Regions from separate parts of the Bacillus thuringiensis genome, predicted to be linked through region 2. Evidence: a T-box and tRNA genes for the amino acid it is inferred to sense, from the RefSeq annotation. Region 2 holds a T-box; the other holds one or more tRNA genes.

Region 1 (3,290 bases), 2.6 Mb from region 2:
TAAAAATATTAATATGAAATATAATGTGTGTTCAACACATTTTTAAAAGAAATATAAAAAGTTCATTTTTGATTCATATTACAGACATAATATAAATCACTATCATTTTGTTCTTTCGACAAGTTATATTATACATGAATTCCTAAGTTTATTACGAATTTTAGCATCACATAATATAATTTAACAAAAAAGACTCTAACATTTCTGTTAGAGTCTTTTTATATTGCTGATAACAATTTCCATAATACCCCTACAATTACTTTCTATTGTTGTATAATTAAAATAGGAAAAAATTCGAAGGGGAAATGGGGGAGAATTATGACACATTCAAACGAAAAAAACACACATACTCTTAAAGGAATAGGAGAAAAGTTAAACCCAACTATCTATCAAGTAAGATTCATGAAATTAGATGAACCAATCCAATTTGAGGCGTTTCCTGAATTGAAGGAATTAGGGGATTGGTTAAGTACTTCAATGCAAATGTGGGCGTGCCACTCAACAATGTATAAGTACAACAGAGAAGAGTTTAAAAAGAAGTTTTTAGAAATTACAAACTTAACCGTTGATAATGTACTAATATCTACTGGTGGTGTCGGATTTAACTTCATGTCACCGGGGTGGAGAAATTCTCTCTAGAGTGCTCGAAGGGAATATTTTAGAATACCGCAATTAAAAAGATAAAATTGAATGTTTGTTTTTATCCTTTTAATGTTTCACAGTTTACTCACCGTACACTTTTTGCGCTTATTTTGTCATGTAATGAAAAGAAAACACAAAAAAACTCTATACTAATTGTATAGAGTTTTTTTACGACGTTCATGATACCGATGGTCGGGGTCGAACCGACACTCCCGAAGGAACACGATTTTGAGTCGTGCGCGTCTGCCAATTCCGCCACATCGGCACAAAAGAAAAGGCGGCAACCGGATTTGAACCGGTGATAAAGGTTTTGCAGACCTCTGCCTTACCACTTGGCTATGCCGCCATATTAAATTTTATTGGAGCGGAAGACGGGATTCGAACCCGCGACCCCAACCTTGGCAAGGTTGTATTCTACCACTGAACTACTTCCGCAAAAATGGCTGGGCTAGCTGGATTCGAACCAGCGCATGACGGAGTCAAAGTCCGTTGCCTTACCGCTTGGCTATAGCCCATCGAATTCTTACTTAATTATATGTAAGTATCAATTAAATTATTTGTAATTTTTAAAATAAAAATGGGGCGACTGATGGGAATCGAACCCACGAATGCCGGAGCCACAATCCGGTGCGTTAACCACTTCGCCACAACCGCCATGTTGTGTAAATATATTTGGCAGGGGCAGTAGGAATCGAACCCACACTGGAGGTTTTGGAGACCTCAGTTCTACCTTTAAACTATGCCCCTATGTAAATGGTGGAGGGGGGCAGATTCGAACTGCCGAACCCGAAGGAGCGGATTTACAGTCCGCCGCGTTTAGCCACTTCGCTACCCCTCCGAAACTTACATGGTGCCGGCTAGAGGACTTGAACCCCCAACCTACTGATTACAAGTCAGTTGCTCTACCAATTGAGCTAAGCCGGCGTATTTTATTAAAATAAATGGTGGCTCGGGACGGAATCGAACCGCCGACACGAGGATTTTCAGTCCTCTGCTCTACCGACTGAGCTACCGAGCCTTATTAAAATGGCGGTCCCGACCGGGGTCGAACCGGCGATCTCCTGCGTGACAGGCAGGCATGTTAACCACTACACCACGGGACCATTTGGTTGCGGGGACAGGATTTGAACCTGCGACCTTCGGGTTATGAGCCCGACGAGCTACCGTGCTGCTCCACCCCGCGATAATACTATTCATATAAAATTTATATGGTGGAGGATGACGGGATCGAACCGCCGACCCCCTGCTTGTAAGGCAGGTGCTCTCCCAGCTGAGCTAATCCTCCAAAGTGGTGACCCGTACGGGATTCGAACCCGTGTTACCGCCGTGAAAGGGCGGTGTCTTAACCACTTGACCAACGGGCCAAATATTATAAATCCTATGGCGGAGAGCAAGGGATTCGAACCCTTGATACGCTTGTGACGTATACACGATTTCCAATCGTGCTCCTTCGGCCAACTCGGACAGCTCTCCAATGGCTCCGCAGGTAGGAATCGAACCTACGACCGATCGGTTAACAGCCGATAGCTCTACCGCTGAGCTACTGCGGAATAATATTGCCTGGCAACGTCCTACTCTCACAGGGACAAGGTCCCAACTACCATCGGCGCTAGAGAGCTTAACTTCCGTGTTCGGTATGGGAACGGGTGTGACCTCTCTGCCATCATTACCAGACATTATTCTTTTGAGACAATCATTATTATAACTTATTTACTTTAAAAGTCAACAAGTTTTTTATGTTCTCTCAAAACTAGATAACATTTGCTTCATATTATATGGTTAAGTCCTCGATCTATTAGTATTCGTCAGCTCCACATGTCACCATGCTTCCACCTCGAACCTATCAACCTGATCATCTTTCAGGGATCTTACTAGCTTACGCTATGGGAAATCTCATCTTGAGGGGGGCTTCATGCTTAGATGCTTTCAGCACTTATCCCTTCCGCACATAGCTACCCAGCTATGCCCTTGGCAGAACAACTGGTACACCAGCGGTGCGTCCATCCCGGTCCTCTCGTACTAAGGACAGCTCCTCTCAAATTTCCTACGCCCACGACGGATAGGGACCGAACTGTCTCACGACGTTCTGAACCCAGCTCGCGTACCGCTTTAATGGGCGAACAGCCCAACCCTTGGGACCGACTACAGCCCCAGGATGCGATGAGCCGACATCGAGGTGCCAAACCTCCCCGTCGATGTGGACTCTTGGGGGAGATAAGCCTGTTATCCCCGGGGTAGCTTTTATCCGTTGAGCGATGGCCCTTCCATGCGGAACCACCGGATCACTAAGCCCGACTTTCGTCCCTGCTCGACTTGTAGGTCTCGCAGTCAAGCTCCCTTATGCCTTTGCACTCTACGAATGATTTCCAACCATTCTGAGGGAACCTTTGGGCGCCTCCGTTACACTTTAGGAGGCGACCGCCCCAGTCAAACTGCCCACCTGACACTGTCTCCCGGGTCGATAAGACCCGTAGGTTAGAATTTCAATACAGTCAGGGCGGTATCCCACCAGCGCCTCCACCGAAGCTAGCGCTCCGGTTTCAATGGCTCCCGCCTATCCTGTACAAACTGTACCAAAATTCAATATCAGGCTACAGTAAAGCTCCACGGGGTCTTTCCGTCCTGTCGCGGGTAACCTGCATCTTCAC
Region 2 (3,290 bases):
AAACAAAGCAATCCAACAATCATAAAAAACATACTGCCTATAATAACGTCTCTAGCTCCCTTACCGTCAATAAAATGACTTGCACTCAGTAAACCAATTATTGAACCGACAGATAATCCGAACAAAATCCAGCCCATTTCTGCATTTGACACTGCTAAAATATCTCGAGTAGCTGCTGTTCTAGAAATCCATGTAGCAAATGCCACACCTGGCAAAGCAAATAAGAGGAATAGAGCATTTCGAGAGGCAAGTAGCGTCTTTGTATCATTTTCCGCAAAATCTTTCTTCATATGAAACACCTTTCAAATTGTCTATACGATAATTTATACTCTAATGAAAACACCTTTTACTCTTCTATCGTTTTAATAACTTTAGCTGGGTTACCACCAACAACTACATTATTAGGTACATCTTTTGTCACAACTGCCCCTGAAGCAATTACAACATTATCTCCAATTGAAATACCAGGGTTAATAATAGCGCCTCCGCCAACCCAAACATTGTTACCTATCTTTACCGATTTTCCATATTCTTTGCCAGAGTTTCGTTCCACCGGATGTAATGGATGAGTAGCAGTATAAATGTGAACACCAGGTGCAAACATACAATTATCACCGATTCGAACTTCACAAACGTCCAAAATCACACAATTGAAATTTGCGAAAAAGCTCTTTCCAACATGAATATTGTAGCCGTAATCACAACGAAAATCAGGATTAATTTGGGCTTTCCCATCAGCTGAAGAACCTAAAAGCTGATTTAATAATGTAAAACGCCTCTCATCTCCTGTCTCCATCGCCTCGTTATAAAGGCGTGTTAAACGTTTTGCCTCCACCCTATCAGCCACCAATTCTTCGTCATCCGCAATATACATTTCTCCTGCCACCATCTTTTCTTTCTCCGTTTTCATACAATCCTCTCCTTTTTTATTATATGGGAGGCACTTATTAAACATCTTTAATAAGTGCCTTTAATTAAACTTATTAAACACGTTTAATAAGTAACCCTATATTAGCATACTTTTTAATATATGCAACTAATAAGTTCGGAAAAGAAGTGCGAACTCCTTGCTCTATGTATCGATATGAAGAATAATTGATATCGAAAAACGAGGGAACGCTCAGCGCCCCCTCTCAAATCCAATCCGTTTTTTAATTTCCACTAAATTTATCTTCGCGATTTTTCTTGCTCGCTCAGCACCTTTTTCTAACGCTTCATATAATAAATTCGGCTCATTCATATACATAGTATATTTCTCACGAGGTCCAGCTAACTCACGGTCTACAACGCGAAATAACTCTTTTTTCACATCGCCCCATCCGATTCCAGTCTCATACTTTTCACGCATCGACTGTATTTCATCTTCCATCGCAAACTCTTTATATATCATAAATAATGTTTCTAATTCTTTCGGTTCATTTGGAAGTGAAGAATCTGTTTTGATTTTAAATATTAACTTTCGTAGTTTTTCTTTCTCTGCAAATAACGGGATTACATTCCCGTAACTTTTACTCATCTTTCTTCCATCAAGTCCTGGTAATATTGCTCCTTCTTCTTGCACTACATACTCCGGAAGTGTAAATGTCGTGCCGAATGTATGATTAAAATACGTCGCAATATCACGTGCAATTTCAATATGCTGAATTTGATCTTTCCCAACTGGTACATGAGTAACTTGAAATAGTAATATGTCAGCCGCCATTAAAATCGGATACGTATATAATCCCATATTCACTCCTGCATCTACCTCTAAACCCGCTTTTTTATTTTGCTCCACCTTCGCTTTATACGCATGAGCACGGTTCATAAGACCTTTCGGAGTTAGGCAAGCTAAAATCCAAGCTAATTCTAGAATCTCCGATACTTCTGTTTGCCGATAAAAAATAACATCTTCCCCAAGTCCAAGCGATAACCAAGTAGCTGCTACCTCTTTCGTATAACTGCTGAACTTTTCTGAATCATGCACAGCATTTAACGCATGATAATCCGCTATAAAATACAATGCTTTTCCTTCATTATTCTTTGACATTTGCAATGCAGGTTTAATCGCACCAATATAATTTCCTAAATGCGGATAACCTGTCGGCTTAATTCCTGTTAACATTATTTTTTCACTCACACTAACTCCTCCTTTCTCAAAATAAAAAGAGCCTCTCATCCTTAAAAAGGACGAGAAACTCCCGCGGTACCACCTTAATTAGCTATCATTATAGCTCACTTCAACTTCTTAACGTGAAGTAACCGTCTTTACCTACTCTTTTCAGTTAGAAGCTCCAGAGCCCATTCCATATTCATCCCTTACTGATTCCCACCACATATCAGCTCTCTGAAAAGTTTCGAATATGTACTCTTCTCTTTCATTGCTTTTTCGTTATTTTTTACAGTTTATCACATTTCACTTCCAAACAAACCCTAGTTTTCTATTTTATATAGCAGGAATTTCCACTTCAATTGTCTAATGTTATATAGGTTTGCAGAAATATTCGAAACAACTTTGGAGGTTTTTTCATGGTAAAATATATATCAATTTTAGGTTCAACAGGATCCATCGGCACATCTGCATTAGATGTCGTTTCAGCTCATCCTGAACATTTTAAAATCATCGGTTTAACCGCAAATTATAATATCGATCTTCTTGAGCAACAAATCAAAACGTTTCAACCTCGTATTGTAAGCGTTGCGACAAAAGACTTAGCAGACAAGCTTCGTACGCGTATTTCAGCAAATACAAAAATCACACACGGGACTGATGGCTTAATCGCAGTAGCTACTCACCCTGATTCAAATCTTGTATTAAGTTCTGTTGTCGGTGTTTCAGGATTACTCCCAACAATTGAAGCATTAAAAGCGAAGAAAGATATCGCTATTGCTAATAAAGAAACTTTGGTTGCAGCTGGACATATCGTAACTGAACTAGCGCAACAAAACGGATGTCGCTTAATTCCAGTAGATAGTGAGCATTCAGCTATTTTCCAATGTTTAAACGGCGAAAATAATAAAGAGATTGAGAAGTTAATTGTAACAGCTTCCGGTGGTGCTTTTCGTGATAAAACACGTGAAGAAATGCAAACATTACAAGCTAAGGACGCTTTAAAACATCCAAACTGGTTAATGGGTGCAAAACTAACGATTGATTCTGCCACATTAATGAATAAAGGCTTTGAAGTAATGGAAGCGAGATGGCTATTTGATATTCCGTATGAAAAAATTGATGTAATGATTCATAAAGAAAGTATCATTCATTCTTTAGTAGAATTTATTGATGGATCAGCTATGGCACAGCTCGGTGC

The links. The T-box of region 2 lies ahead of AC241_RS16290 (tryptophan--tRNA ligase). A T-box ahead of a tRNA ligase gene usually reads a tRNA of that ligase, here a tRNA-Trp.
Region 1: it has a tRNA-Trp gene. The T-box ahead of AC241_RS16290 (tryptophan--tRNA ligase) is inferred to sense a tRNA for this amino acid. The anticodon was not compared.

The regions. Positions count from the first base shown of each region.
Region 1 is NZ_CP012099.1:527,502-530,791, reverse strand. It holds gene AC241_RS02805 (DUF3884 family protein) at 319-639, shown strand; tRNA gene AC241_RS02800 (tRNA-Leu) at 826-907, opposite strand; tRNA gene AC241_RS02795 (tRNA-Cys) at 918-988, opposite strand; tRNA gene AC241_RS02790 (tRNA-Gly) at 1,003-1,077, opposite strand; tRNA gene AC241_RS02785 (tRNA-Gln) at 1,083-1,157, opposite strand; tRNA gene AC241_RS02780 (tRNA-His) at 1,221-1,296, opposite strand; tRNA gene AC241_RS02775 (tRNA-Trp) at 1,316-1,389, opposite strand; tRNA gene AC241_RS02770 (tRNA-Tyr) at 1,397-1,480, opposite strand; tRNA gene AC241_RS02765 (tRNA-Thr) at 1,491-1,566, opposite strand; tRNA gene AC241_RS02760 (tRNA-Phe) at 1,585-1,660, opposite strand; tRNA gene AC241_RS02755 (tRNA-Asp) at 1,670-1,745, opposite strand; tRNA gene AC241_RS02750 (tRNA-Met) at 1,749-1,825, opposite strand; tRNA gene AC241_RS02745 (tRNA-Val) at 1,852-1,927, opposite strand; tRNA gene AC241_RS02740 (tRNA-Glu) at 1,932-2,006, opposite strand; tRNA gene AC241_RS02735 (tRNA-Ser) at 2,024-2,115, opposite strand; tRNA gene AC241_RS02730 (tRNA-Asn) at 2,118-2,192, opposite strand; rRNA gene rrf (5S ribosomal RNA) at 2,201-2,316, opposite strand; rRNA gene AC241_RS02720 (23S ribosomal RNA) at 2,418-3,290, opposite strand, start outside.
Region 2 is NZ_CP012099.1:3,157,526-3,160,815, forward strand. It holds gene AC241_RS16280 (MFS transporter) at 1-290, opposite strand, end outside; gene AC241_RS16285 (maltose O-acetyltransferase) at 347-910, opposite strand; gene AC241_RS16290 (tryptophan--tRNA ligase) at 1,121-2,119, opposite strand; T-box leader at 2,163-2,370, opposite strand; gene AC241_RS16295 (1-deoxy-D-xylulose-5-phosphate reductoisomerase) at 2,509-3,290, shown strand, end outside.